DNA from 4 places in the Micromonospora sp. NPDC005298 genome. Region 2 is predicted to be linked to each of the others. Evidence: riboswitches for the same ligand, from Rfam matches in the RefSeq annotation. Region 2 holds a riboswitch; each other region holds the start of a gene.
The links. Region 2 has a riboswitch for cyclic di-AMP ahead of ABZS77_RS20220 (hypothetical protein). Riboswitches for the same ligand answer to the same signal wherever they lie in the genome.
Positions count from the first base shown of each region.

Region 1: it holds a riboswitch for cyclic di-AMP, as region 2 does, so the genes downstream of both, ABZS77_RS03680 (hypothetical protein) here and ABZS77_RS20220 (hypothetical protein) in region 2, are expected to answer to the same signal.
Region 3: it holds a riboswitch for cyclic di-AMP, as region 2 does, so the genes downstream of both, ABZS77_RS01355 (NlpC/P60 family protein) here and ABZS77_RS20220 (hypothetical protein) in region 2, are expected to answer to the same signal.
Region 4: it holds a riboswitch for cyclic di-AMP, as region 2 does, so the genes downstream of both, ABZS77_RS24845 (transglycosylase family protein) here and ABZS77_RS20220 (hypothetical protein) in region 2, are expected to answer to the same signal.

Region 1 covers NZ_JBEXGP010000001.1:752,185-759,766, forward strand. Annotated here, with positions in the region: gene ABZS77_RS03675 (carbonic anhydrase) at 1-432, shown strand, start outside; gene ABZS77_RS03680 (hypothetical protein) at 489-1,508, opposite strand; cyclic di-AMP (ydaO/yuaA leader) riboswitch at 1,512-1,643, opposite strand; gene ABZS77_RS03685 (YibE/F family protein) at 1,810-3,180, opposite strand; gene ABZS77_RS03690 (copper-translocating P-type ATPase) at 3,571-5,532, shown strand; gene ABZS77_RS03695 (metal-sensitive transcriptional regulator) at 5,539-5,835, opposite strand; gene ABZS77_RS03700 (copper ion binding protein) at 5,932-6,159, shown strand; gene ABZS77_RS03705 (hypothetical protein) at 6,156-7,106, shown strand; gene ABZS77_RS03710 (heavy metal translocating P-type ATPase) at 7,119-7,582, shown strand, end outside.
Region 2 covers NZ_JBEXGP010000015.1:25,378-32,959, reverse strand. Annotated here, with positions in the region: gene ABZS77_RS20240 (5'/3'-nucleotidase SurE) at 1-514, opposite strand, end outside; gene ABZS77_RS20235 (PfkB family carbohydrate kinase) at 511-1,488, opposite strand; gene ABZS77_RS20230 (SRPBCC family protein) at 1,660-2,127, shown strand; gene ABZS77_RS20225 (hypothetical protein) at 2,312-2,911, opposite strand; gene ABZS77_RS20220 (hypothetical protein) at 3,031-4,044, opposite strand; cyclic di-AMP (ydaO/yuaA leader) riboswitch at 4,101-4,232, opposite strand; gene ABZS77_RS20215 (cation diffusion facilitator family transporter) at 4,375-5,292, opposite strand; gene ABZS77_RS20210 (AAA family ATPase) at 5,401-7,518, opposite strand.
Region 3 covers NZ_JBEXGP010000001.1:275,180-281,989, reverse strand. Annotated here, with positions in the region: gene ABZS77_RS01370 (zinc metalloprotease) at 1-861, shown strand, start outside; gene ABZS77_RS01365 (pyridoxamine 5'-phosphate oxidase family protein) at 932-1,489, opposite strand; gene dcd (dCTP deaminase) at 1,589-2,167, shown strand; gene ABZS77_RS01355 (NlpC/P60 family protein) at 2,231-3,208, opposite strand; cyclic di-AMP (ydaO/yuaA leader) riboswitch at 3,285-3,420, opposite strand; gene ABZS77_RS01350 (peptidoglycan recognition family protein) at 3,655-5,634, shown strand; gene ABZS77_RS01345 (NlpC/P60 family protein) at 5,703-6,716, opposite strand.
Region 4 covers NZ_JBEXGP010000023.1:39,481-47,062, reverse strand. Annotated here, with positions in the region: gene ABZS77_RS24860 (M28 family peptidase) at 1-297, shown strand, start outside; gene ABZS77_RS24855 (SDR family oxidoreductase) at 362-1,060, opposite strand; gene htpG (molecular chaperone HtpG) at 1,222-3,138, shown strand; cyclic di-AMP (ydaO/yuaA leader) riboswitch at 3,471-3,641, shown strand; gene ABZS77_RS24845 (transglycosylase family protein) at 3,643-4,320, shown strand; gene ABZS77_RS24840 (hypothetical protein) at 4,390-4,755, opposite strand; gene dinB (DNA polymerase IV) at 4,858-6,045, opposite strand; gene ABZS77_RS24830 (VOC family protein) at 6,111-6,548, opposite strand; gene ABZS77_RS24825 (WYL domain-containing protein) at 6,637-7,582, shown strand, end outside.

The DNA.
Region 1 (7,582 bases), on a different contig from region 2:
CACACCACGGGCCCCGAGGTGCTGGGCAGCGTGGAGTACGCGGTGACCGTCCTCGGCACCCCGCTGGTGGTCGTGCTGGGCCACGACTCGTGCGGCGCCGTCCAGGCGGCCAGGGAGGTCTCCGCCACCGGCGTGGCACCCCAGGGGCACCTGGGCGCCGTTGTCGACGCCGTGCTGCCGAGCCTCCGTCGCGCCGCCGCCGAGGGAGTCGAGGACATCGACGACATCGTCGACATCCACATCGCGCAGACCGTCGAGACGCTGCTGGAGCAGTCGTCCGTGCTGGCCGACGCCGTGACACGGGGGCGGTGCGCGGTGGTGGGCATGTCGTACCGGCTCGCCGCCGGCGCGGTGCGCCCGGTCGCCGCCGTTCCGGCCCACGTCGCGGCGCTCGACGTACCCGACGGGCCGTCGGCGCCCGCCGCCGCCTGACGCGTCGAGGGCCGCCCCGCGACGCGGGACGGCCCTCGATCAGCTGGGTGAGCGGGTCAGAGCAGCGACATGTGGACGTGGTCGGTGTGGTTCGACGGCCCGCTGTACGACTTCCAGCCGGTCGCCGGGAACCAGATCTGCCGGTTCCAGATCACGTAGTAGATGCCGAGGCGGTCGGCGTTGCGGATGAGGAACGCGGCGACGTTGTTGCCGTACGTCCGGGTGTCGTCGTTGTGCCACGGGCTGAAGCCGCTCTTCTGCAACGACCAGTCGCAGGCGCGGCCCTTCGGGTGCTCCCACGGTCCGCCGGAGCGGTAGCAGCCCACGAACCGGTTGAAGCCGGCCCGCTTGACCTCCTTGTACGCGTGCAGCGTGCGCGGCGTGACGCAGCCGGACGTGGTCGGGTCGTCCTCGCTGCACGACTGCGGCTTCCAGTCGCCGTCGGCGGAGCGCCCCGGACCGATCCGGGCGACCGGCGACGTGGCGTCCACCAGACCGCCGGTGAAGCCCTTCCCACCGACGAGGGCGAGCGCCTTGTCCGCGTCGCGCTTCTCCTTCGCCATCAGGGCGGTCTGCTTCTGCTGCTCCCGTACCTCCGCGTCGAGAAGCAGCTTCGCCTGTTCGGCGCGGGCCTTGACCGCGTTGACCTCGGAGAGCTTCTTCTCGTTGACCATGTTCATCTCGTCGAGCGCGGCGGCCCGCCGGACGAACGAGTCGGGGGCGTCGCTCTCCAGCAGCATCGCGATGGCGCCGATCCGACCGGTCCGGTACGACTGGGCGGCGATCTGACCGACCTGCGGTGCGAGGGCGTCCAGCTCGGCCTTCGCGCGGTCCACCTCGGCCGCCAGCTCCGCCTGCCGCTTCCTGGACTTGTCCAGCTGGGACTTGGCCGCGACGTAGTCCCGGTTGGTCTTCTCGATGACGTCGTTGAGCAGCGTCGGCTCGCCGTCCTCCTCGTGCCCGGACGGCGTCGGCGTCGTCGGGGCTGCGTGCGCCGGGAGGGGGCCGGCGAGCACGGTCAGTGCGGCGATCACGGCCACCACGGGCGTCAACCAGCGGCGTAGGGGTGCCGTCACGATTTTCCCTTCCGTCGACCGCCGACCGGGTTAGCTGACGGGTTCGGGGCGGAAGTGGCCCCTACCGCTGACGCGGATTCACCCCACGTACCTGGGTTCCCGGCTCGCCGGCTGGCGATTGGGCGGTGGCACCGCAGGCGCCGATTCGCGCCTTCAGCGGTGACCGGCAGCGAGGTTACCCGAGAGTCGACCCGCTGAGCTACGTCCCGATGCCGACTAAAAGCGTCATTTCGCCATGGCGTTGAGTGACCAGTGATGCGGTTCTCAGGCCGGATGCCCGATCTGGTCACGCTGAGGAGTGTCACCATGCCGTATCCGTGCTCCTGTTCGACTCTGGCCACCGGGTGGTGGCGGCGGGCGGGGGTGTCGTCCGCGTCGGGTCCGGTCCGTCCGACGGGTCCGTACGCGGGGAGCTGAGTGCGGCCAGGGCCTCCGCGCGGTCCGGCCGTGGTCGGGGGGCGGGGACGTCGTCGGCCGGCGTGGCGGTCGACCGGCCGGCGGCCGTCACCACCGCGGCCAGCCCGGTGGTCAGCGGTACGGCGGCGATGAGGCCGAGAGTGGCCACGGCGCTGCGGACGATCTCCTGTGCCAGGAACTCGCTGGTGAGGATCTGCCCGAGGGGGCGCGTGTCGGCGGTGAGCAGGAGCAGCAGCGGCAGTGAGGCGCCCGCGTACGCCAGCACGATGGTGTTGACCGTGGAGGCGATGTGCGCCCGACCGACCCGGGTCGCCGCCCGGTAGAGCTGCAACCGGGTCAGCCCCGGGTTGGCGTTCGCGAGTTCCGTGACGGTGGCCGCCTGGGTGACGGTCACGTCGTCGAGCACCCCGAGCGAGCCGATGATGATCCCGGCGAGCAGCAGGCCGTGCAGGTCCACGTCGGCCTGGAACATCGACAGGGTGGTGGCGTCCTCGCTGCCGAAGCCGGTGAGGTGGGTGGCGGCGGTGGCGATGGTGGCCAGTACGCCGGTGAGCACCAGGCTGCCCAGGGTGCCGAGCACCGCGACCGAGGTCTGCGCGGTGACCCCGTGTGTCAGGTACAGCACCACGAACATGATCAGAGCTGCGCCGACCACGGCGACGACGAGCGGTGACCGGCCGGCGGCGATGCCCGGCAGCACGAAGGTGAGCAGGATGGCGAAGCTCGCGGCCAGTCCGGCGAGCGCGGCCAGGCCACGCCACCGGCCGAACGCGACGATCGCGGCGGCGAAGACCACCGCCAGCCACACCAGTGGGGTTCCGCGCTGGTGTTCGGCGATGTTCCAGGTGCTGGCGCCGGGGTCGGCCGGGTCGGTCAGCTCGACCAGGATCACCTCGTCGCCGACGTCCACCCGGGGCGCACCGGGGCCGTCCGGCACGGGTGTCTGGACCTGCTGCCCGGCGCGCGGCCCGTCCTGCACCCGGACGTCCACCGTGCCGCACGGCCCGTCACCGGCGTCCGGCGTGCCCTCCGGGGTCTGCGGCGCGGGCGGGCACGGTTCGGTCACCACGCGGGTCACCGTGCCGTGGTGGCGGGGGACGTCCGCGCCACCACCCGTCGGCGGTGAGGCGTCCCGGGGCCAGAGCACCACCGCCGCGAGCACGGTGGCGACGAACAGGGGTACCACGGTCGCGACGAGGATCCGCCGTACCCGCGGTGGGGCGGACGGAACGGAACGGCTGTGGTCGGAACCCAATGCGAGACTCCCAACGAATCCGGTGCGGGATACGTGCCGGCGGGCCGGTCGGTTCACCGCAACCGCGGAAACGCGGTGACGGGCGCGGCGGATCGCGGGATGCCGATTGCCTGATCACGTACGGTGAACGACCGGCCGGGCCGGCGGGAGGCGGCGCCGCGTCGGGGCGGCACCGGTGCCGGACTGCGCAGCGGGATCCGGAGGGCCATCGTCGGAATGCTAACGACCCCGGCCGTGGGTCGCAGGTCGTGCCGGGGTGTCGGGGTCCGCGAACCGCCCGCGTCGCGGCGCGCGGCCCGGGATCGTGGAGTCATGCACGCTGAGTCACCGTCTGATCCGCACGGCGCGCACCGCGGCGGGCACGACAGGCACGCGGGCCACGATCCGGCGATGTTCCGCAGCCGGTTCTGGGTCTGCCTGGTGCTCACCGTGCCGGTGGTGCTGACCAGTCACCTGGTGGCGGACCGGCTCGGTCTGCGCTGGGACGTGCCGGGGCGTTCCTGGGTGGGTCCGGTGCTCGGCTCGGTGGTGTTCTGGTGGGGCGGCTGGCCGTTCCTGGCCGGCGCGGTCCGGGAGGTACGGGACCGGGCGCCGGGGATGATGCTGCTGGTCGCGATGGCGATCACGGTCGCGTACACCGCGTCGCTGGCCACCAGCGTCGGCGCGTTCGACCTGGACTTCTGGTGGGAGTTGGCGGCGCTGGTCACCATCATGCTGCTCGGGCACTGGCAGGAGATGAAGGCCATCGGGCAGGCCCGGGGAGCGCTCGCGGCGCTTGCCGCGCTGCTGCCCGACGAGGCCGAGCGGGTGGCCGCCGACGGCCGGGTCGAGCCGGTTGCCGTCGGTGCGCTGCGGGTCGGCGACGTGGTGCTGGTCCGTCCGGGTGGGCGGGTGCCGGCGGACGGGGGCATCGTCGAGGGCGGCGCCGAGCTGGACGAGTCCATGATCACCGGTGAGTCGCGGCCGGTCGCCCGGGCGGCCGGCGACCGGGTGGTGGCGGGCACCGTCGCCACCGACTCGGCGATCCGGGTCCGCGTGGAGGCGCTCGGTGAGCGGACCGCGCTCGCCGGCATCCAGCGCATGGTCGCCGAGGCGCAGCGCTCGGGCGGTCGGGCCCAACTGCTCGCCGACCGGTTCGCCGCCGCGTTGTTCTACCTGGCCACCGGCACCGCCGTGCTGACCGTGCTGGTCTGGACGGCGCTGGGTCACCCCGACGAGGCGGTGGTCCGCGCGGTCACCGTCCTGGTGATCGCCTGCCCGCACGCCCTCGGTCTGGCCATCCCGCTCGTCGTCGCGCTCTCCACGGCGGTGGCCGCGCGGTCCGGGATCCTGGTCAAGGACCGGTTGGCGCTGGAACGGATGCGGACCGTCGGCGCGGTGCTCTTCGACAAGACCGGCACGCTGACCCGGGGCGAGCACGCCGTCACCAACCTGGTGACGGTGCCGGGCATCGGGCGGGACGAGGTGCTACGGATCGCGGCGGGTGTCGAGTCGGACGGCGAGCATCCGTTGGCCCGGGCGATCGTGGCGGCGGCCGGGCGGGCCGGCCCGGCGCCGGCCGCCGGATTCCGGTCGTTGCCGGGCCGCGGTGTGCAGGCGACGATCGACGGTACGGAGTACGCGGTGGGCGGGCCGGCGCTGCTGCGGGAGGTGGGGGTGTCGCTCCCGGCCGGCCTGGCGGCGGCGACCGGGCGCTGGTCGGCGCGGGGTGCCGCGGTGCTGCATCTGGTGCGGCTGCCGGACACCGTGCTCGGCGCGTTCGCGTTGACCGACGAGGTGCGTCCGGAGGCCCGGCGGGCCGTCGACGAGCTGCGGACCGAAGGTGTCCGGACCATCGCCATGATCACCGGGGACGCGCGGCCGGTGGCCGAGGCCGTCGCCGCCGAACTCGGGTTCCGTCCGGGCGTCGACGAGGTGTTCGCCGAGGTGCTGCCGGCGGAGAAGGACGGCCGGGTGGCCGAGCTCCAGCGGCGGGGGTTGACCGTGGCGATGGTCGGTGACGGGGTGAACGACGCGCCGGCGCTGGCCCGCGCCGACGTGGGCATCGCGATCGGCGCGGGCACCGATGTGGCGATCGAGTCGGCCGGGGTGGTGCTCGCCTCGTCCGACCCGCGTGGGGTGGGCGCGGTGGTGCGGTTGTCCCGGGCGTCGTACCGCAAGATGCGGCAGAACCTGGCCTGGGCGGCCGGCTACAACGTGGTGGCGCTGCCGCTGGCGGCCGGCGTGCTGGCCTGGGCCGGGGTGGCGCTGAGCCCGGCGCTTGCCGCTGTGCTGATGTCGGCGTCCACAGTCGTGGTGGCGCTCAACGCCCAGTTGCTGCGCCGGGTACGCCTCGACCCGGAGTCGGACTGAGCGGGGTCAGCCGCGCTTCATCAGCCGGCCGACTGCCGCCATCATCTCGGTGGCCATCTCGTCGGCCCGACCCTCGGCCGCGCCCTCGTGCATGCAGTGCCGGGCGTGGCCGTCGAGCAGCCCCAGCGCCACCTTGTCGAGGGCGGCCTGGATGGCGGAGATCTGGGTGAGCACGTCGATGCAGTAGCGGTCGTCGTCGACCATCTTCTCGATGCCCCGGACCTGCCCCTCGACGCGGCGGAGCCGCGCGAGCAGTTGGTCCTTGCTGGCGGTGTACCCGCGGATCGGGGTGGGTGCGGTCATGCCGACCAGGATAGCCTACCCCTGGGGGGTATGGTACGGTCCACGTGACGGATACCCCCACCGGGTACCGGTAGGTGAGGCGGAGGAGACGGTCTGATGGTCAACACCACGTACCAGGTGCAGGGCATGACCTGTGGGCACTGCGTCAGCGCGGTCAGCGCCGAGGTCGGCGCCCTCGACGGTGTGCGCGACGTCCAGGTCGACCTCGCCAGCGGTCAGGTCACCGTGAGCAGCGACCAGCCGCTGGACGTGGCGACCGTCCGGGCCGCCGTCGACGAGGCCGGCTACGACCTCGTCGACGGCTCGTCGGCAGGCCCTGCGTGAACACGGTGACCCGACTGGGCGGGTTCGCCCTCGGTCTCGTGGCGGTCTTCGGCGCGGCGTACGGGGTCGGCCAGGTGGTCGACCCCGGCGCCCCCGCCGCCGAGACCCGGCACGACGGCCCCGCCGCTCACCCGGCCGGGGAGCACGACGAGGTGGTCGACCGGCTCCCGGGCGGCCTGCTCGTCTCCGACCGTGGCTACACCCTCGACCCGGTGGCCGCCCCGGCCGGCGAGTTTGCCTTCACGATCGACGGCCCGGACGGCCGACCGGTCACCAGCTACGACGTCGCCCACGACAAGCGGATGCACCTCATCGTGGCCCGGCGGGACCTCTCCGGCTTCCGGCACGTCCACCCCGACCTCACCCCGGACGGCACCTGGCGGGTCGCCACCCCGCTGGCCGGACCCGGGCAGTGGCGGGCCTTCGCCGACTTCACCCCGACCGGGGGCGAGCCGTTGACCCTCGGCGTGGACGTCACAGTCCCCGGCGAGCTGACCGAACGACCGCTGCCCGCCCCGACGACCAGCACCAGCGTCGACGGCTACACGGTCACCCTGGCCGGTGAGCCGCAGCCCGGCCGCACCTCGCCGCTCACCCTGACGGTCAGCCGGGACGGGCGGCCGGTCACCGACCTGGAGCCGTACCTCGGCGCGTACGGGCACCTGGTGGCGCTGCGCCGGGGCGACCTCGCGTACCTGCACGTGCACCCGGACGGGACGCCCGGCGACGGCCGCACCCGCCCCGGCCCGACCGTCACCTTCCTCGCCGAGGTGCCGTCGGCCGGCGCCTACCGGCTCTACCTCGACTTCCGGCACGGCGGGGCGGTGCACACCGCCGAGTTCACAGTCGTCGCCGGCGCCGCCACGGCCGGGGGCGACCCCAACCCGAGCGGACCCGCGCCGACCGGGGAAGCCACGCACGGCACCCCCGGGCACGGGCACAACTGACGGGACCAGACGATGACCACCACCAGCAGACCGCTGCCCGAGGCACCGAACCGGATCGAGTTGGCGATCGGGGGGATGACCTGCGCCGCCTGCGCCGCCCGGATCGAGAAGAAGCTGAACCGGATGGACGGGGTGAGCGCCACCGTCAACTACGCCACCGAGAAGGCCACCGTCCGCTACGTCGACGGCGTCACCCCCGACGACCTCATCGACACCGTGCAGAAGACCGGCTACACGGCGGCGCTGCCGGCACCGCCCGACAGCGGCGAGGAGCCGGTGGACCCGCTGAAGGGGCCGCGTACCCGGCTCTGGGTGTCGGTGGCGCTCAGCGTGCCCGTGGTCCTGCTGGCCATGGTCCCCGCCTGGCAGTTCGACTACTGGCAGTGGCTGTCGTTGACCCTGGCCGCCCCTGTGGTGGTCTGGGGAGGCCTGCCGTTCCACCGCGCCGCCTGGACCAACCTGCGGCACGGCGCGGC
Region 2 (7,582 bases):
CCCGCGCGGCGGTGCTCCAGTGCCGTTCGGCGTCACGTACCCGGGCGGCGGCGTCCACGGCGGCGCCACCGCTGGCGGCCGTGGCCTCGCCGGCGGTGAGGACGTCCAGGGATACGGCCATCGCCCGGCAGCCGTTCGTGGCGGCGGTGAACGCGGCGCCCACCGTGCCGGAGTGCAGCACGGCGCGACCGGCGTTGGCGCCCCGGTTGATGCCGGAGAGCACCACCGACGGCGGCGGACCGAACGCCCCGTGCAGCGCGATCAGCGTGATGAAACCGGGCGTGCCACCGACCCCGTACGCCGGCACGCCGTCCAGGTCGGGCAGCGGGTGCTCGTGCACGACCACCCGTCCGTCGCGCTCCGTCGCGCTCATCGCGGCGCTTGTGCCGCTGGCCTCCTCCAGCGGCGCGGCGATCACCACGTCCAGCCCTCGCTGGGTCGCCGCCCAGGCCAGCGCCTGGATGCCCGGCGCGGCGATCCCGTCGTCGTTGGTGACGAGGACCCGCAGCGTCATCGTTCGACCACCCGGTCGGCCAGCTCGTCAGGTGTTGTGCGCTCCTGCGGACGGCTGTCGGCCGGCACCAGCCGCACCCGCTCCACCAGGCCGGTGATCGAGTCCAGGCGGCCGGTGCCCAGGCCGTGCCGGGTCACGTTCAGCGCCCCGGCGGCGGCGCCGGTACGGATGGCGGTCCGGATGTCGCCACCGCGTGCCACCACGGCGGCCACCCCGGCCGTCATCGAGTCGCCCGCGCCGCGCGGGTCGGCGGCCTCCAGCCGGGGCATCTCCACGTCGAACAACTCGCCGTCGATGAGCGCCAGCGCCGGCTGGTCGGCCCGGCTCACCACCACCGTCTCGGCGCCGGAGGCGTGCAGGTCGTACATGGCCCGGGTCAGGTCCGGCATCTCGTCGCTGCGGGCACGGCCGTCACGGATCAGCTCCTCGTGGCTCACCTTGAGGAAGAAGACCCCACTGTCCAGCACCGCGCCGAGGTGTTCGCCGGAGAGGTCGACGACGACCTGACCACCGTTGGCCCCGAGATCGGCGGCGAAGCGCCGGTACAGGTCGGGCGGTACGAGCCACGGCGCGTTCGGTCCACTGAGGATGCTCACGGGAGCTCGCAGACCCTCACCCAGCGCCAGGTTGTACAGCTCGTCCAGCTCGTGCCGGCTCAACGGCTGCCCGGGCACGTCGGCGATCTCCTGCCGTGATCCGCCCCGGCGGTCGTGCACGTACCCGCCGCTGCCGGAGTCGCGGACCACCACCTTGAGGTCCACCCCCTCGCTGACCAGCAGCGGTTCCAGCACCTGGCCGATCTCGCCGCCGAGGGCCGCGCAGAGCACCACGTCGACCCCCAGCGACAGCACCATGCGGGCCTGCCACACCCCCTGCCCACCGGGGTGCAGGTGCAGTTCGGTGTGGTCGTTCGGCTGGTCGACGGTCACGGTCAGTTGAGGAGTGGGCGCGAAGACCATCACGTGTCCACTCATCGCTCGTCACCGCTCACGAGTCCGCCCCTCCGTCACCGTCGGTGATTCCCTATCAATCGACCCTAATGGGGCAAGTCGCTGATCACCGGGCATCGGTCGGTGTCGGGACGGGCGTTGCCAGCCCGATCGGTGTACGGGACGATCGGGCGACCAGCGACGGCGGGAGACGGTGTGCTCAGGCGCGATACCTTCGGTTACACCGTCCAAGCCCGGTGCTCACCCGCCGACGCCGCCGCGCTGCTCAGCGACCTGACCCGGCAGGGCGAGCTGCATCCGCTGATCGTCGACGTCCGCCGCCTGCCGCCCCGACCCGGCGCCCTGGCCAGCTACGCCATCAGCGACCGGCTGGTGGCCGGCCCGCTACGCTTCCGGACCACGTATCAGGCGGACGTGCTCACCAGCGACACCGACGAGATCATCATGGTGGCGCGCCAGTGGCCGGCCACCACCGTGCACAACCACACCCGGCTGCGCGCCGAACCGGACAACCTCCTCCGGGTCGACGTCGAAATCACCCTCAGCGCACCCGCCCCGCTGTTCCGGTACGCCTTCCGCCAGGCCCGCGCCGCCCACCTCGCCCTCGCCAGCCGCCTCGGCGCGGCCCTGGAACGCGCCAGCAACCCCCCAACCCCCGCCTGACCCCCGCCCGCTGCCCGCGGCCGCTGTCCGCGCCTGCCTTCCGCGCCCGCGCCCGCCGCTACGCGCCCGCGAACACCCGGGCCCGGCGCCCCTCGCGCCCGCCGCTCCGCGCCCCGCGAACACCCGCAGCCCGCAAGATCGCACTCGATCCACGAAGTAGTGGCATCCCGCAACGCCGAGGCCACTACATCCCGGATGTAGCGCGATCATGGTCGGCGGGCGCGGTGGGACCGGCGGTTACGGCGGGTCCGAAGGATCCTGCAGAGGTGGCGGGTCGTGCGCGGCCGGCGCGATCACGGCCGGCCCGGCCGGCGCGACCAGCGCCGGTGGGGCGGCGGCCCCACGGCTTGTAGGTGGAGAGCACCGTCGCGATGATCATCAGGCTGGTCGAGACGGCGGGGGCGATCACCAGGTCGGCGCGGTCCCGGGCGGGGAGGGCGGCACCAAGCATGCCAGCGTGGCGCAGGTTCGGGGTGAGCAGGAACAGGACCAGCCCGACCATCACCGTGGTGATCAGTAGCTTGGCCAGCACCCAGCGGTAGCGCAACAGTCCCCACGGCGTGAGGAGTGCGCTGGCCACGCCGATCAGCCAGACCAGCACGCTCAGCGGCGCGAACAGCACGGTTCCGAGCAGCGCGGTGACCGGGTAGACGACGGCCGGGTCGGCGCCGCGTTGTACCGCCACGCCGAGGGTGAGCAGCACCAGGTCGGTGCCGAGCCAGCCGAGGGAGGTGACCAGGTGCAGGGTGAGCAGCGCCTTGCGGGCCGTGGGCGGAAGTCGCATGGGAACGATGCTGCCGCCGGGCGTCCGCCGGGTCGTCCGACCGTCGGCGGCATTCGGGGTACGCCCGCTGACGTAGCCGTGGCCGGCACCCCGGTTCGGGACGCCGGCCACGGGTGGGGTCAGTACACCGACAGGTGTACGTGGTTGGTGTGGTCGCTGGACGGGTCGCCGCCCGCCCCGCTGTACGACTTCCATCCGCTGCTGGGCAGCCAGATCTGCCGGTACCAGATCACGTACAGGACGGCGAGCCGGTCGGCGTTGCGGATGAAGTAGGCGGCCAGGTTGTTGCCGTACGTCTTGTCGCCGCCGGTGGCGTCGCCGCCGAAGCCGTTCTTCTGCGCGGCGAAGTCGCACGCGCGACCCTTCGGGTGTTCACCTGAGCCGCCGGAGCGGTGGCAGGAGACGTACCGGGTGAAGCCGGCGGCCTTGGCCTGGTTGAGCGCGTGCAGGGTGCGGGGGGTGATGCACCCGCTGGCCGGGGTTGGGTCGTTGACGCTGCACGACTCCGAGGGCCAGGAGCCGTCGGAGTTGCGCGGGGCGGCCGTGGCGTTCGCGCTTGAGGTGCCCCGGTTGGAGCCGCTGTCGGAGGTGGTCTGCGGCTTGGGTGTGGTGGCCACGGTCAGGGCCCGTTCGGCCTGTTCCTTGCGTTTGGCCATCACCGCGACCTGCTTGCGCTGCTCGCGGATCTCGCCGTCCAGGGCGACGCGGGTGCGGGTGGCCTCGTCCTTGGTGGCGATCAGGTCGCGTAGCACCCGGTCCTCGTTCGCGGCGACCGCGTCGAGGGCGGCGGCCCGGTCCATGAAGCCTTCGGGGGTGTTGCTGTTGAGCAGCGCGGACATCGCGCCGAGGCGGCCGGTGCGGTAGGCGACGCCGGCGATCTCGCCGACCTTGCCGCTGCGGGCGTCCAGTTCGGCTTCGGTGGTCTTGAGCTGGGTGGTGAGTTGTTGCTGCCGCTGCACGGAGGTGTCCAGGGCGCGCTTGGCGTCCAGGTATCCCTTGCTGGCGGCTTCCAGTTGGGCGCGGAGCGCGGGGGTGCCGCCCTCTTCGTCGCTGTCGGGTGCCGCGGCGGCCCGTTGGGTGTTCGGGGGAGCGGCCGTCGCGCCGGCCGGGAGTGCGACGCCGAGGGCGAGCATCGCGACGATCAGGGCCGCCAGGCGGGCGGCGGGTGGTCGTGCTGGTGCCACTACGCATGTCCTTCCGTCAGCCGCCGACCGGGTTAGCTGACGGGTTCGGGACGGAAGATCCCTACCGCTGACGCGGATGCACCCCAGGAACGTGGTTCCCCGGTTCGCCCGCTCGGGCGATTAGGCGGCGGCCGCCACCGGCGCCGGGAGGGCGCCGCCTGGTGGAGGCCGGGACCGAGCCTACCGGGGCCGGTGGGGCGCCTGCAGCCGTTGTGACGGACGGTGCGTGCGTCATCACCAAAAACTCGGACAAAGGCGAGCGTACCTCTCGAAACACCGTCACCATTCGACCGAACCGCAGGCGCCGGGCGCGGCGGCCGGCTCGATCTGGAGCGTCGCGTGTTCGATCCGGAAGTCGTCGTGCAGGGCGGTACGCGCGGCGCTGAGGACCGTGCCGACCTCCGCGCCGGGCTCCATGGTCAGGTGTGCGGAGGCCACCTCCATGCCCGAGGTGAGCGTCCAGACGTGCAGGTCGTGGACCTCGACCACGCCGGGTACGGCGGCGAGCCGGTCGTGTACGGCGGTGACCTGGAGGTGTTCCGGGGCGGCCTGCACGAGGATGCGGACGGCGGCCCGGCCGAGGCGCCAGGTGCGGGGCAGGATGAACACGCCGATGGCGACCGCGACCAGCGGGTCGGCCCACCACCAGTCGGTGACCGTGATGAGCAGCGCCGCGCCGATCACGCCGAGCGAGCCGAGGAGGTCGCCGAGCACCTCCAGGTACGCGCCCTGGAGATTGATGCTCTCCCGGGCGCCGGCGCGCAGCAGCGCGAAGGCGACCACGTTCGCGAGCAGGCCGAGCACGGCGACCGCGAGCATCGGGCCGGCCAGCACCTCGTGCGGGTCACCGAATCGGCGGATCGCCTCGACCACCACGTAGACCGCCACGCCGGAGAGCAGGACGGCGTTGGCGAGGGCGGCGAGAACCTCGAGGCGGTACAGCCCGAAGGTGCGCTGCGGATCGCCGGTGGCCCGGCGGGTGGCGGTGATCGCGGCGAGTGCCATGCCGATGCCGAGCACGTCGGTGAACATGTGTCCGGCGTCGGAGAGCAGGGCCAGCGAGCCGGTGCGCAGGGCCGCCACCGCCTCGACCACCATCAGGGCGGCGAGCAGCCCGAACGCTGCCCAGAGCCGGCCCCGGTGCTGGTGTGCGGCATTGGCGACCGACGCGTGGTGGTGGTCATGACCTGCGCCCACGAAACCCACCCTCCGTCGCCAGCCGGGACCCGGTCAAATGTATGCGCACATTGCTATGTGTGCAAGTGTACGGCGACGGCCGCCCCGGCGGTGCTCATCGGGGCCGGATCAGCCGGTCGGGTCGACGGTGGTGAGCCGCTGGGTGGCCCGGGAGAGCGCGACGTAGAGCGTCCGTACCCCGGCACCCGGATCCGCCCGGATCTCGCTCGGCGCGACCAGCACCACCCCGTCGTACTCCATGCCCTTGGCCTCCAGGCTGGTCACCACCTGCAGGCGCGGTGCGCCGAGCGTGCCCAGCCAGCCGGCGACCTCGTCGCGGCGGGGGACCGGCGTGATCACGCCGACCGTGCCGTCCACCTCCGCCAGCAGGCCGGTGGCCGCCTCCACGACTGCCGTCTCCAGCCCAGCGGCGGGCACCACCAACTCGACCGGGTCGACCCCGGTGGAGCGTACGGCCGTCGGCAGCGGCAGGTCCGGGTAGAGCCGGCGGATCTCCGCCGCCGCCACCGCGAAGATCTCCGACGAGTTGCGGTAGTTGGTGGTGAGCGTGAAATCGTGCCGCTTGCGCCGGCCCAGCGCCTGGTCCCGCGCGCGCGTCAGCTCATCCGGGTCACCCGTCCACGCCGTCTGCGCCGGATCGCCCACCACCGTCCAGGAGGCCAACCGGCCCCGCCGGCCGATCATGCGCCACTGCATCGGCGACACGTCCTGCGCCTCGTCGACCACCACGTGCGCGTACTCCCGGTAGTCCGCCGGCCGTTCCCGGGCCGCCGCCCGCGCGGCGCGCTGCCGGTCGGCGAAGGTGCTCAACTCGCGAACCCCGCCCGCGAGCTGGAACGGGTCGCGCCGCGCCCGCGCCGGCTGCACCGGTTTGCCCAGCAACGCGTCCAACTCGTCGAGCAGCGCCACGTCGGCGATGGTCAGACCGGCCGAGTCCAGGTCCCGGTACGCGGCGCCCAGCAGACGGATCTCCGCGCCGGAGAGGATCCCGCCCGCGTAGCGGCGCAGCCGGTCCGGCCGGGCCAGCCAGCCGAGCACGTGCCGTGGGTGCAGTCGCGGCCACCACGCCTTGAGGAACTCCCGGAACTCCGGACGCTCGGCGATCTCGTCCTCGAAGGCCCGCTGCTCCGGCAACCGACCCATGTTCAGCCGGCGGGCCTGCGCCCAGAGCGCGGCGAACACCCCGTCGAAGCCCGCCCGCCGGGTCTCGTTGCGCCGGGCGCCACGGTTCAGCGCGCGGTCCCGGATCGCGTCCAGCTCGGCCCGGTCCAGCCGCAGCAGCGCACCCCGGTACAGCAGCCGCAGCTCGCCCGGGCCGCCCGGCACCGCGTCGCGGACCGCCCGCTCCAACACCCGGCGCATCCGCAGCGAACCCTTCACCGCCGCCACCTCCGGCGGGTCGGTGCGGGTGGCGGTCATGCCGGGAAAGAGGGTGCCCAACGAGTGCAGGGTCGCGGTGTCCTCACCGAGCGACGGCAGCACCGAGGCGATGTACTCGACGAAGACCGACGACGGGCCGACCACCAGGATGCCGCCGCCGGCGTACCGGCTGCGATCGGAGTACAGCAGGAACGCGGCCCGGTGCAGGGCGACCGCCGTCTTGCCGGTGCCCGGACCGCCGGCGACGATCGTCACACCGGAACCGGGCGAGCGGATCGCCTCGTCCTGCTCCCGCTGGATCGTCGCCACGATGTCCCGCATGCCCCGGCCGGTGGCCCGCGACAGGGTGGCCAGCAGCGCGCCGTCACCGACGACGGTCATCCCCTCCGGCGCGGCGGTCGGGTCCAGCAGGTCGTCCTCGATGCGGGTGACCCGCTCCCCACGGGACTGGATGGTGCGTCGCCGCACCACGCCCAGCGGCTGGTTCGGGGTGGCCTGGTAGAAGGCGGCGGCGGCCGGCGCCCGCCAGTCCACGACGAGCGTGCTGGCGTCCTCGTCGCGGATGCCGAGTCGCCCCACGTGCAACGTCTGCCGGTCCCGCAGGTCCAGCCGGCCGAAGACCAGCCCCTCGTGCTCGGCGTCCAGGGTGTGCCGCCGCTGCGCCGCGTGGAAGACCATCGCGTCGCGTTCGACGAGCGCGCCGAACGTACCCACCCGCGCCATCCGGTAGCCGTCCCGCTCGGCGCGTACCGCCGACCGGCGCAGCTCGGCCAGTCGGGCGTACACCCGGTCGAGGTGCCGTTGCTCGACGGCGATCTCCTGCTCCAGGGCGGTCTGGTCGGTCAACGCACGCTCCTTCGATGTCGCCGGCAGACGGCGCGAACCGCGCGGGCCAACCGCAGAAGGGTAC
Region 3 (6,810 bases), on a different contig from region 2:
CCCGGTGGCGCCTGCGCCGAGCCGGCCGACAGCCACTCCAACGCCCGGATGAAGCCCGGTGCGGCGGCCAAGCACGACCCGAACGAGCTGACCGCGAAGCAGGTCCGCGAGCGGGACGCGGACCTTGCGGCGGCGCTGCGCGAGCGCGCCAACTTCCGCACCGGCGCGGGCGCGACGGCGCTGGCCACGGTCACCATCCCGGTGGTGGTGCACGTGATCCAGGAGAACAGCACGCGGGCCGGCGGCAACATCCCCGACTCGATGATCACCTCGCAGATCACCGTGCTCAACCAGGCCTACGCCGGTTCGACCGGCGGTGCGGTCACCGCGTTCGCCTTCCGGCTCGACAAGATCAACCGGGTGACGAACCCGTCGTGGTACCCGATCGTGCAGGGCTCGTCGGCGGAGCGGTCGATGAAGTCCTCGCTGCGGGTGGGCGGCAAGAACACCCTCAACATCTACCTCGGCGAGCTGAGCAACAACCTGCTGGGCTGGGCGACCTTCCCGCAGCGCAACCTGAGCAGCATGGACGGCGTGGTCGCGCTGAACGAGTCGCTGCCGGGCGGCACCGCCACCAACTACAACCAGGGCGACACCGGCACCCACGAGATCGGCCACTGGCTGAACCTCTACCACACCTTCCAGGGCGGTTGCGGCGGCTCGGGTGACAGCGTCAGCGACACCCCGGCCGAGGCGTCGCCCGCGTACGAGTGCCCGACCGGGCGCAACACCTGCTCGGCGACCGGGCTGGACCCGATCACCAACTTCATGGACTACACCTACGACTCGTGCATGTACCAGTTCACCCCGGGACAGGCGAGCCGCATGATCACCGCCTGGAACGCCTACCGCGCGGCGTAACTCTCGCGCGTACACCCGGTGCCGGCTCCGTCACGACGGAGCCGGCACCGGCGTCTTTTCCGGCCCGTGGTCAGGCTGCCGTGCACTGGACGTCACGGCTTCGACGGGTCGGCCGCGCCGGCGGTACGGCGACAGGCGCGGAAGCCACCGGCGGAGCGTGCGGGTCCAGCCAGACCTGCACGGCCGGCCGGCCCGGCGTGAAGCCCGGAATGCCCGCGACGGGCTGCTCGCGGCGGGTCAGCATCGCCACGTCGACGGTGAACTCGAACAGCCGCCAGTCGACGTGCGGCTCGGCCCGGGCGCCCTGCGCCAACCGGGCCAACTGGGCCGGGTCGGTCACCGGCCGGGCGTGACCCGCCACGTACGCCTCGTCGTCGCTCTCCTCCGGCGGGAACGAGTGCAGCGCGTAACGGCCGTCCCGTTCGAGGTCACGGCGCTTCGGGGAGTCGATGACGAAGCAGAACAAGCCCTCGTCGGTGATGACCGGGGAGACCGGATGGACCCGGGGCCCGCCGTCGGCGCGGACCGTGGCCAGGTAGCCGAAGCCCGGCCCGTACTGCTGGAGGAGAACGCGGATCCCGTCGGCGAGTCGGGGCTCGTCGGCGGCGAATTCGGACCAGGAAGCCATGTGGGCATTCTATCGAACAAATGTACGACCAGCGACCTCGACGCGCTGGTCACCAGCACCGAATCCGGGCGTCGTGCGCGGCGCGGCTATGGTGGTCCGATGCTGCTCTCCGACCGCGACCTGGTCTCCGAGATCAAGGCCGGCACGCTGGGCCTGGAGCCCTTCGAGCCCATGCTGGTCCAACCGTCAAGCATCGACGTGCGACTCGACCGGCTGTTCCGGGTCTTCAACAACCACCTCTACACCCACATCGACCCGGCGATGCAGCAGGACGACCTGACCTCGGTCGTCGAGGTGCCCGACGGCGAGCCGTTCGTGCTGCACCCGGGGGAGTTCGTGCTCGCCTCGACGCTCGAGGTGATCTCGCTGGGCGACCAGCTCGCCGGCCGGCTGGAGGGCAAGTCGAGCCTGGGCCGCCTCGGCCTGCTCACCCACTCAACCGCCGGCTTCATCGACCCGGGCTTCTCCGGGCACGTGACGCTGGAGCTGTCGAACGTGGCGAACCTGCCGATCACACTCTGGCCCGGCATGAAGATCGGTCAGCTGTGCATCTTCCGGCTCTCCTCGCCGGCCGAGCACCCGTACGGCTCGGCGGTGTACGGCTCGCGCTACCAGGGTCAGCGGGGGCCGACGCCCAGCCGGGCCTGGCAGCACTGGCGCACCTGGCCGACACGCTGAATTCCGCACGACGAGGGCCCGCCGCGAAACGGATCGCGACGGGCCCTGTGCGTTCACCCCTGATCAGCCGGGGCGGCCGTAGCTGTGGATCGGGCCGTCGTCGACCTTCTTCATCTTGACCGGCTGACCGGCCTGGGAGGCGTGCACCACCCAGCCGTTGCCGACGTACATGCCGACGTGGTGGATGTCGCTGTAATAGAAGACCAGGTCACCGGCTCGCAGTTCGGAGCGGCTGACGTCCTTCGTGACGCGGCTCTGCGCGGCGGCGTTGTGCGGCAGGCTCACGCCCGCCTTGGCCCACGCGGCAAGCATCAGCCCGGAGCAGTCGTACGAGTTCGGACCCTCGGCACCCCACACGTAGGGCTTGCCGATCTGCGCGCAGGCGAACTTCACGGCCGTGCCGGCGCCACCGCCGGGGTAGCTCGCCGGGCAGGGCGCGGGACGCAGCGACCCGCCGCCCCCGTTGCCGTACACCTTGAGGCGCAGCTTCTGGAGGCGGTCGATCTCCTCGTTGATCTGCTTCTTCTTCGCCGCCAGCTGGGCCTCGGTACGGGTCAGCTGCGACACCATCTCGTCCAGCGGGGCCTTCTTCGCGGCCAGCTCGTCGCGCAGGTCGGCCACCTCGCGGACGTCCTGCTGCTGGTTGTGCGCGAAGCGGTCCAGCATTTCGAGCTGCCCGACCACCTCGCTCGGCGACCGGCTGCCGAGCACGGCGTTGACGGTGGAGACGTTCTCGCCCTTGTACGCGCGCACGGCCAGGGCGCTGACCTTGTTCATCGCGGCGTCGACCTGACGCTCCAGCGGGGCGATCTGGGCGGCCAACGCGTCGGCCTGCTTGCGCTTGGCGGCGAGGTCGATCCGGGTGGCGTTGTGCCGTTCGATGATCGGTTCGAGTTTGTTCCAGTCGGCGTCGATCTGGCGTTCGATCTCGGCGACGGACGGGTCGGCGTGGGCCGCGGTGGCGCTGCCGGTCAGGACGACGGCGACGCCGGCCAGTGCGGCGAGAGCGGTGGTGAAGCGGGACCAGCGTGGACGCGGCACGATCGACGTCGGACCGGCTGGCGCCGACCGCTCGGACGACGGCCGCGGGGCATGGAGTGCCACCGGGGTTCCGTTCTCCTTCTTCCTGACCGCCTACCGGGTTAGCTGACGGGTTCGGGCGGGAAGTTGGCGCCCTACCGCAGTGGCTGCGGATTCACCCCGGGGGACGTGGGTCCCCGGTTCGCTCGGAAGCGACTCGGCGGTGTCGGTCCGTTACCGCCCGGGCTGGGCGGACCTGCTGTCGGGCCGACAAATGACCAGAGTAGAGACGCCCGTTACCGATCCGCAACCCGTGCGGCCGTGACACTCCGTACCGATTGGAGAGAGTCACAGGCTGTACGCGAAGATTTCTTTCCGAACGCTTCGACAGATGGAAAGGTATTGACGCGGACTCCCGCGCGGCGCGAAGGTGACCTCACCTTCAACCGTGAAATCTAGGGGGTTCGATGCACCGTCCAACCCTGTCCGTCGGCCGGCGCGCCCTGCTCGCCGCCGCCGTGGTCGCCGCCTCGACCGCGGTACCGTCACCCGCCGGCGCCGCCGCCGCACCCGCCCCCGACCGCCAGCAGCAGTACGCCGCGGCGGCCACGGAGTACGGCGTGCCGACCACCGTGCTGCTCGGTGTCTCCTACCTGGAGTCCCGCTGGGACAGCAACGCCGGCACACCGAGCACCAGCGGCGGCTACGGCCCGATGCACCTGACCGACGCCCGACACGTGGCCGCCCTGCCCGCACGCGGCCACCACGACACCGGCACCGAGGACCCGCGCGGCGACGACTCCCGACCCGCGCTGGCACCCGCGACCGCACCCGCCGAGGATCCCGCGCCGCCCCCGGCCGCCTTGCAGACCGTGGACGCCGCAGCCGCGCTGACCGGCGTGGCACCCGAGTCGCTGCGCACCGACACGAACGCCAACATCCGGGGCGGGGCGGCGCTGCTCGCGTCGTACCAGCGGGAGTTGGGCGCTCCGGTCGGAGCCGGCACCGACCCGGCCACCTGGTACGGCGCGGTGGCCCGCTACGCCGGCGCGGACAGCGCCGACGCCGCGGCGGCCTTCGCCGACGAGGTCTTCACCACGATCAGCGCCGGCGAGTCCCGAGTGACCGACGACGGCCAGCGGGTCACGCTGCCGGCCAGCGCGGTACGACCGGAGCGCTCCTGGCTGGACCGGCTGGGCCTGCGCCGCCTCGCCCGCCCGGACGGGCTGGAGTGCCCCCGCACCATCTCGTGCGAGTGGATTCCCGCGCCGTACCAGGCGTTCGGCGACGGCGACTACGGCAACCACGACCTGTCCGACCGGCCCGCCCGGCAGAAGATCGAGTACATCGTCATCCACGACACCGAGGCGAGCTGGGCGACCACGCTGAAACTCGTCCAGGACCCGACCTACGTGAGCTGGCACTACTCGCTGCGCTCGGTGGACGGGCACATCGCCCAGCACGTCAAGACCAAGGACGTCGGCTGGCACGCCGGCAACTGGTACGTCAACGCCAAGTCGATCGGCCTCGAGCACGAGGGCTTCGCCGCGCAGGGCACCTGGTACACCGAGGCGATGTACCGGACCTCGTCGAAGCTGGTCCGGCACCTCGCGCTGCGACTGGGCATCCCGCTGGACCGCCAGCACATCATCGGCCACGACAACGTGCCCGGCACCGTCGCGTCGACCGTACGCGGCATGCACTGGGACCCGGGACCGTACTGGGACTGGACGCACTACTTCGACCTGCTGCACGCCCCGCGGCTGGACACCGGCACCCCGGCCACCGGCCTCGTCCGGATCGACCCGGACTACGCCACCAACCAGCCGGCGTTCATCGGATGCGTCACCCCCGGCGTGCCGTGCACACCGCGCGGCTCCTCGTCGGTGGTGCTGCGCAGCGCGCCGTCCGCCGACGCACCGCTGGTGAACGACATCGCGCTGCGCCCCGACGGCACCCCGAACACCATGGAGGTGTCCGACCACGGCGCCCGCGCCTCCGCCGGGCAGACGTACGCCCTCGCCGGCCGGCAGGGCGACTGGACGGCCATCTGGTACCTCGGGCAGAAGGCCTGGTTCCACAACCCGGCGTCCGCGCCGACCGCGAGCTGGACCGTCGGCGTGGTTGCCGTCCCGAAGCCGGGCCGAGCCACCATCCCGGTGTACGGGCGGGCGTACCCGGAGGAGGCCGCCTACCCCGAGGGTGTGCCCTACCAGACCATCTCGCCGTTGCAGTACACCCTGGCCGCCGGGCAGCGGTACTCCGTCGGCGCGGTGCTGGCCGGCGAGTACTACCGGGCCAGTACGTTCGACGGCTCCTCACCCGGCGACTGGACGGTGATCCGCGGCAAGAACCGGTACGCGCAGATCCAGTTCGGCCACCGCATCATGTACGTCAACCTGGACGACGTGCAGTTGCTGCCGTCCCCGGTGGGCGCACCCCGCTGACCGGCAACCCCTGAGAAACCGCGACGGCCCCCGGTCAGTGACCGGGGGCCGTCGTCGTGCCTGGTGGATCAGCCGGGTCTGCGGAACCCCGCGACCGGCATGTTGTTGATGCTGGTCACCTGCACCGGCTTGCCGGCGCGTGGCGCGTGCACCATCAGGTCGTTGCCGAGGTACAGGCCGACGTGGTGCAGGTCGCTGAAGAAGAAGACCAGGTCACCGGCGCGGGCGTTGCTCCGCGAGATCGCCTTGCCCTCGTTCCACTGGTCACCGGTGTGGTGGGTCAGGTAGATCCCGGCCGACTTGTACGCGTACTGGGTCAGCCCCGAGCAGTCGAACGAGTTCGGACCGGTGGCACCCCAGACGTACGGGTCGCCGACCTGCTGGCAGGCGGTCTTGATCGCCTTCTGCGCGGCGGAGCTGGCCACACCGTTGATGGTCGGGCAGCCCTCGGTCTTGATCGTGGTCTTCGGCAGGGACGCCTCGAGCTGCTTGATGTCGGTGTCGATCTGCTTCTTCTTCGCGGCCAGCTCGTTCTGCTGCCGGGTCTGCGTGGTGATCAGCGTGTCGAGCTTCTGCTTCTCGCCGTCGTACTTGGCCCGCACGGCCAGCACGCCCTCGACCTGCTTGCGCTCCTGCGCGGCGAGCCGGTCGAGAACGGTGAGCTGCTCGGTGAGCGTGTCCGGCTTGGCGCTGACCAGCAGGGCGCCGATGTCGTGCGACGGGCCGGAGATGTAGTAGCGGGAGGCGAGGTCACCGACCCGGTTGAGGGCCAGCTCGCTCTGCAGCGCCAACGGCTCGATCTTCTTCTGGAGGTCCGCCGACTTCTGCCGGTTGACCTTCAGCTGCGAGCGCACCTTGTTGTACTGCTCGATCGTGGGCTCCAACTGCTCCCACTTCTTGTCGATCTGGGCCTCGATCTCGTCGACCGTGGGCTCGGCCTGCGCCGGCGCGGCGAGCACACCGGCACCGACGGCCGCCGCGGCGACCAGGACGAGCAGACGGTGGGCGACCCGGCGCAGCCTGCCCGGTCGCGCGGACAGTCCCGGGGCGTGACGATGAGGGGGCATGGTTGCCACCGGCATCGACTCCTTTGCAACCGACCGCCGGGCGCCTCGCGTGAGGGAAGGGCCGAGGCAGACGACCCACAGCGGTCGGTGCCCCACATTAGGGAAGCGT
Region 4 (7,582 bases), on a different contig from region 2:
CTGTCCCAGGCGGTGACCGTGCCGGCCGGATGCGCCAGCTACACGCTGTCGTTCTGGACGCGCATCGACACCGCCGAGACGACTACCTCGACGGCGTACGACAAGCTGACCGTGAAGGTGGGTTCGACGACGCTCGCGACGTACTCGAACCTGAACGCCTCCACCAGCTACGTCCAGCGCACGCTGAACGTGGCCGCGTACGCCGGGCAGACGGTGACGCTGACGTTCACCGGCACCGAGGACGCCTCGCTGCAGACCAGCTTCGTGATCGACGACGTGACGTTGCAGGCGAGCTGACCGCGTACCCGACGAGAGGCGGGCCGTCGCCGGGACACCCGGCGGCGGCCCGCCGCGTCGAGGGTCAGGGGAGCTGCGGGTAGAGCGCGGTGGCGCCGCCGGCCAGGCCGGCCCGCACCTGGCGGCTGACGTCGTCGGCGAGGATCTCGTACGCGTCGGTCTCGATGCCGTCCACGGCGATCCGGGCGACCGTCTCGGGGTCGGACTTCGGGTCGGTGATAGCGGCGGTCATGTCGGTGTCCATGTAACCGACGTGCAGTCCGGCGACGCGGACGCCCCGGTCGGCGAGCTGGACGCGCAGCGCGTTGGTCATCGCCCACTCGGCGGACTTCGCGGCGCCGTAGGCCCCGTGCTTCGGGAAGTTGATCCAGGACAGCACGGAGAGGATGTTCAGGATCGTGCCGCCGCCGTTGCCGGCGATGACCGGCGCGAAGGCCCGGACCATCGACAGGGTGCCCAGGTAGTGGGTCTCCAGCTCCAGCCGGACGAGGTCCAGGTCGCCGTCGAGGAGGTCGGTCCCCGAGTCGATGCCGGCGTTGTTGATCAGCAGGTTCACGTCGCCGGCCAGCTCGGCGGCGGCGGCCACCGAGGCGGGGTCGGTGATGTCGAGGCGTACGGGTGTCACGCCGGGCAGGTCGACGGTGTCGGGGTTGCGGGCGGCGGCGTAGACGGTGGCGCCCCGCGCGGCGAGTTCGACGGCGAGGTGGCGGCCGAAGCCACGGTTGGCGCCGGTGACGAGGGCGGTGCTTCCGGAGATCTTCATGCCCGTCAGGCTAGCCGACCTGACTTCTATTAACCAAAGTCAGCTAGGTCACGACGATGCCCCTCCCGGATCGGGAATACGACCCCGAGGCCCCCACCGCCCACCCGGTGACGACTCGTATCCTTTGCGCGAACCTCCGCACGTGACAGAAGGGAGACGGTGTGAGCAACCAGGCCGAGACGTTGGAGTTCCAGGCCGAGGCGCGTCAGCTCCTCCAACTGGTCGTCCACTCGATCTACTCGAACAAGGACGTCTTCCTGCGGGAACTCATCTCGAACGCGTCCGACGCGCTGGACAAGCTGCGGCTGGCCACCCTCGTCGACAAGGACCTCGTCGCCGACACCGACGACCTGCACGTCGCCATCGAGGTCGACCGGGACGCCCGCACCCTCACCGTCCGGGACAACGGCATCGGGATGACCCGCGACGAGGTGGTCGGTCTGATCGGCACGATCGCCAAGTCCGGCACCGCCGAGCTGCTGCGCCAGCTTCGCGAGTCCGCCGACGCGCGCGCCTCGCAGGACCTGATCGGCCAGTTCGGGGTCGGCTTCTACGCCGCGTTCATGGTCGCCGACCGGGTCACCCTGCTCACCCGCAAGGCCGGCGAGACCGGCGGCACCCGCTGGGAGTCCGCCGGCGAGGGCACGTACTCGGTCGAGGCCGTCGACGAGGCGCCGCAGGGCACCTCGGTGACCCTGCACCTCAAGCCCGCCGACACCGAGGACAACCTGCACGACTACACCGCCGAGTGGACCATCCGCGAGATCGTCAAGCGGTACTCCGACTTCATCGCGTGGCCCATCCGGATGACCGTCGAACGCCCCGGCGTCGACGGCGCGGACGCCACCAGCGAGGTGCAGACCCTCAACTCGATGAAGGCACTCTGGGCGCGGCCCCGCGACGAGGTCGACGCCGCCGAGTACAACGAGTTCTACAAGCACGTCAGCCACGACTGGGCCGACCCGCTCGAGGTCGTGCACATGAAGGGCGAGGGCACCTTCGAGTACGAGGCGCTGCTGTTCCTGCCCAGCCACGCCCCGCTCGACATGTTCGCCCCGCAGGGCCGCCGAGGCGTCCAGCTCTACGTCAAGCGCGTGTTCATCATGGACGACTGCGAGGCGCTGGTCCCCACCTACCTGCGCTTCGTCAAGGGCGTCGTCGACGCGCACGACCTGTCGCTGAACATCTCCCGCGAGATCCTCCAGCAGGACCGGCAGATCCAGATCGTCCGCCGCCGCCTGGTGAAGAAGGTCCTCACCACGGTCAAGGACCTCAAGGCCAACCACCCCGAGCGGTACCGCACCTTCTGGACCGAGTTCGGCACCGTCGTCAAGGAAGGGCTGATCGACGACACCGACAACCGGGACACCCTGCTGGAGATCCTGTCGGTGGCGTCCACGAACGACGCCGCCGAGCCCACCGACCTGGCCGGCTACGTCTCGCGGATGAAGGACGGCCAGAGCGACATCTGGTACGCCACCGGCGACTCCCGGGCCACCATCGAGAACTCGCCGCACCTGGAGGCGTTCCGGGCCAAGGGCCACGAGGTGCTGCTCCTGACCGACCCGGTCGACGAGGTGTGGGTCGAGCGGGTCGGCGCGTACGACGGCCGGCAGTTCCGCTCGATCGCCAAGGGCGAGGTCGACCTGGACACCGACGAGGAGAAGCAGCAGGCCGAGACCGAGCGCGAGCAGCAGCGGCAGGAGTTCGCCGCGCTCGTCGAATGGCTGGGCACGACCCTCGCCGACAGCGTCCGGGAGGTCCGCCTGTCGTCGCGGCTGACCACCTCACCCGCCTGCGTCGTCGGGGACGCGCACGACCTCACCCCCACGCTGGAGAAGATGTACCGGGCGATGGGGCACGAGGTGCCGTCCACCAAGCGGATCCTGGAGATCAACCCCGGTCATCCGCTGGTCGCCGGGCTCCGCAAGGCCCACGAGCAGGGCGACGCCTCGCCGGCCCTGACCGAGACGGCGGAGCTGCTGTACGGCCTGGCGGTGCTCGCCGAGGGTGGCGAGCTGGCCGACCCGGCCCGCTTCACCCGGACGCTCGCCGACCGGCTGGCCCGCACCCTGTAGCCGGATCCACCCTCCGGCCGGCGGTCCGCCCAGCAGGGCCCCGCCGGCCGGTCAGGTCCCGTCTCGCGCCACCCACGGCGCGACCCTCGGCGAGCGCTGCACCGATCTTCGGCGGGTCGGCGGCACGGACGTCGCGCCGCTCTACGGACACCGGGAGCACGGCGTCCCCGACCGCTGATCGTAAACGGTCCATCATGGTCACTGCACAGTGTTCGATGCCCCGCAACCGGTGGCCGGAACGCCGAGCGCGGGCCGGTGAAGAACTTCACAGCGAGTGGGCGATCGTCACCGACCGTGCCTAACGTCGGTCGGGTTCGCCACTGCGGACACCACGGCCGGCAACGCCAAATCCCGCCCCCGGTCGTCGGAACCCAGTCAACCGGGCGGGAGCGGGGGACCCAGGTTCCTCGGTGCATGTCACCTCGGGGTGAAGCCGCCACCGTGCGGCCGGGCTCCTCGGCCCGAACCCGACAGCTCACCTCGCCGGCGTGGAGGAAAACTCACATGACGTCTGTTCACACGCCCCGTCATCGACGGGTCAGCACCCGCCGCCTCGCCGTCGGCACCCTGGCCGTCGGCGCGGTCACCGGCGCTGTCGCACTCTTCGGCCCGGCCGCCCCGGCGCAGGCCGCCGTCAACTGGGACGCGATCGCCAAGTGCGAGTCCGGCGGCAACTGGAAGATCAACACCGGCAACGGCTACTACGGCGGCTTGCAGTTCTCGCAGAGCACCTGGGCCGGTTACGGCGGCAAGAAGTACGCCGCACGCGCCGACCTGGCCAGCCGCGGCGAGCAGATCGCCGTCGCCGAGAAGGTGCTCGACGGGCAGGGCATCGGCGCCTGGCCGACCTGCGGCAAGAAGGGCGGCTCGTCGGGCGGCTCCGCCACCAAGTCGACGAAGTCCACCAAGTCGACGAAGTCCACCAAGTCGACCAGGTCCACCGAGTCGACCGCGAAGCCCAGCAGGTCCACGCGCGGCGAGCAGCCGGCGACGCGCGACCACGAGCGCACCGCGCCCGCGTCGAGCGGCGGGACGTACACCGTCAAGCCGGGCGACACCCTGTCGGAGATCGCCGACCACCACCGGTCGACCGGTGGCTGGCAGGCGCTGTACGAGCGCAACCGGCAGATCGTCGGCGCCGACCCGGGTCTGATCTTCCCGGGTCAGCGACTCAGCCTCTGACGTACGACGCGCGAACGCTCGGCCGGCTCACCGGTCGAGCGTTCGCGTGTGTGCCGCCCGGGGTCGCGGTCAGGCCGCCGACGCCGAGGCCTTCTGCTCCCGTTGTGATGCCGCCACCCCGGCGTTGCGGCCCCAGCGCGGAGCCGGCACCGCCTCACCGCGCCAGCCGGTGCGGCTCTCGGCGTCGCTGCCCCCGTCGGTCTTCTCGACCGAGGCGGATTCGCCGCGGGCCAGCCGCAGCGACTGCTCGGCGCCGGTGCGGGCCTCGCACGGCCACCCCTGCCCGGCGCACTGGAGATTGCGGCAGTGCCCCTCGTCGTCCGGCTCATGGGCGCCCAGCACGTCGACCGCGAGCTGCCAGAGCAGCGGGTCGGTCACGTCGTGCGGACGCTCGACGCGACGGCTCGGTCGGTTGCTGGTGTCGTCGGACATCATGGGCCCCCCTCGTCAGGCTGTTCCCTCCAAGGGTCACCCGTGGGCCGTCGGCTAAACCGCCGACCTGCTGTGATGTGTCACCGATCGCAGGAAACGCGACCATCAGTCGGGCAATAGCGGCATCTCGACACCGGGGTCGCGGCCGAGCAGCACCGCCCGGGTGAGCGCCGCCGATCCGAACCGGTCGCGGACCGCGTCGACCGCCGCGTCCAGTTCGGCGCCCGGGTCGGGTTGGAACGGCAGCTCCGGCTGGACCGGGTTGTCGTCGAGGTTGCCCACCGAGACGCCGATCAGGGTGACGCCCCGCCGGTCGATCTCGGGCTGGGTGGCCCGCAGCAGCGCCCGCGCGGCGGCGAGCACCGGCGTGGTGTCCGCGGTCGCCTTGCGGACGGTGTGCGATCGGGTGGCCCGCGTGTAGTCGCCGAAGCGCAGACGCAGCACCACCGTGCGTCCGGCCCGCCCGGCGGCCCGCATCCGCCGGGTGACCCGGTCGACCAGGCCGGCGAGGATCGCGTCCAGCTCCGCCGCCGCGTGCGGGGTACGGCTCAGCGCGTGCTGCGCGCCCATCGAACCGCGTCGGCGACCCACCTGCACTCCCCGTGGGTCACGGTTGTGTGCCAGGGCGTGCAGGTGCCGGCCCGCGCCCGCGCCGAGCAGCGAGACCAGCGCCGCCTCACCGAGCCGGGCCACGTCGCCGACGGTACGGATCCGACGCTCGCGCAGCTTCTCGGCCGTGATCGGGCCGACGCCCCAGAGCCGCTCGACCGGCAACGGATGCAGGAACGCCAGTTCGCCGTCGGGTGCGACGACCAGCAGCCCATCCGGTTTGGCCACCCCGCTGGCGACCTTCGCCAGGAACTTCGTGCGGGCCACGCCCACCGTGATGGGCAGGCGGACCTGCTCGCGGACCTCCCGACGCAGCCGGTCCGCGATGTCGGCCGGCGCCCCGACCAGCCGGCGCAGCCCGCCCACGTCCAGGAACGCCTCGTCGATGGAGAGCCCCTCGACCAGCGGGGTGGTCCGCCTGAAGATCTCGAACACCGCGCGGCTCGCGGCCGTGTACGCCGACATCCGCGGTGGCATCACGATCGCGTCCGGGCAGAGGCGACGTGCCTGCTGACCGCCCATCGCGCTGCGGACGCCCCGCGCCTTCGCCTCGTAGCTGGCCGCGAGGACCACCCCACTGCCGACGATCACGGGGCGGCCCCGTAGGCGCGGGTCGTCGCGCTGCTCGACCGACGCGTAGAAGGCGTCCAGGTCGGCGTGCAGGATGGTGGCCCCGGGCGACACGTACATATGTTCGCATGGCGTCGGTCGTGGCGACAGTGACCTGGGCGAACGCGGTCACGAGTCGATCAGTCGAGGCAGAACTCGTTGCCCTCGGGGTCGGCCATGACGAGGTGACCGGCGCCGAGCGGGGGAGCGGGCTCGTGCCGACCGAGCCGGGTGGCGCCGTACGCGACGAGCCGGTCGGCCTCCGCTTCGAGGGCCGCCATCCGTTCGTCTCCGGCGAGGCCGGGCGCCGCCCGGACGTCCAGGTGGACGCGGTTCTTGACCTGCTTGCCCTCCGGTACGCGCTGGAAGAACAGCCGTGGCCGGGACCCCTCGGGGTCGACCACCGCCGAGGCGTCGTTGCGGTTCTCCGGCGGCACGCCCATCGCGTCCAGTGCCTGCTCCCACGACTCGAAGCCGCTGGGCGGGCCCTGCACCTGGTAGCCGAGGGCCTCGGCCCAGAACGTCGCCAGCCCGGCCGGATCGGCGCAGTCGAACGTGATCTGCACGTCGCGTGGCATGGCAGCTCCCCTGATCTCGTCGGTCATGGTCCCAGCCTCCCGGAAATCGCGGACAGGATCGTTCCTCAACCTGTGCAACGATCGGCGGGTGACCGTCGAGGCGACCACCGAGCGCGTCCTGCGGTTGTTGGCGCTGCTGCAACGACGACCGTCCTGGACGGCCGCCGAGCTCGCCGCGCGGTTGCGGGTCACCGACCGCTGCGTCAGGCGTGACGTCCAACGCCTGCGGAATCTCGGCTATCCCGTGCGCGCGGTGTCCGGCGTCGGTGGCGGCTACCGGCTCGGCTCGGGCACCCGGCTGCCGCCGCTGCTGCTCGACGACGGGGAGGCGATCGCGACGGCGGTGTCCCTGCGGTTGGCCACCGGGGGCACGGTCGCCGGTGCGGGCGAGGCCGCCCTGCGGGCGTTGGCGAAGCTCGACCAGGTGATGCCCTCGCGGCTGCGCGCCGAGGTACGGGCGGTGCACGGCTCCACCGAGACCCTCGTCGGGCCGGTGGTCGAGATCGACGCCGAGCTGCTGGTGACGCTGGCGCGATCCTGCCGCGACGCGGTCCGGGTGCGGTTCGGCTACCCGGGACGGGACGGGGAGTGCGAGCGGACGGTCGAGCCGGTCCGGATGGTCACCACCGGCCGACGGTGGTACCTGATGGCCTGGGACGTCGACCGGGCCGACTGGCGCACGTTCCGGCTGGACCGGATGCGTACGGCGGTGGCCACGACCTGGCGTTTCCGGCCCCGCGCGCATCCCGATCCGGTGGCCTTCGTGCAGCGCTCGGTCACCGGGTCGCCGTACCGGTACGTCGCCCGGGTGCGGGTACGCGCCCACCCCGACGAGGTGCGGGCGTCGGTGCCGCCGCAGGTGGGCCGCGTCGAGGACGACCGCGACGGGTGGTGTGTGCTGGTCGTCGGCGGCGACGATCTGGACTGGTTGGCCGCGCACATCGCCCGCCTGACCTACGAGGTGCGGGTGGTGGAGCCCGCGGAGCTGCGGGACGCCGCCGCCCGTCTGGCACGCCGCCTCGCGGCGATGGCCG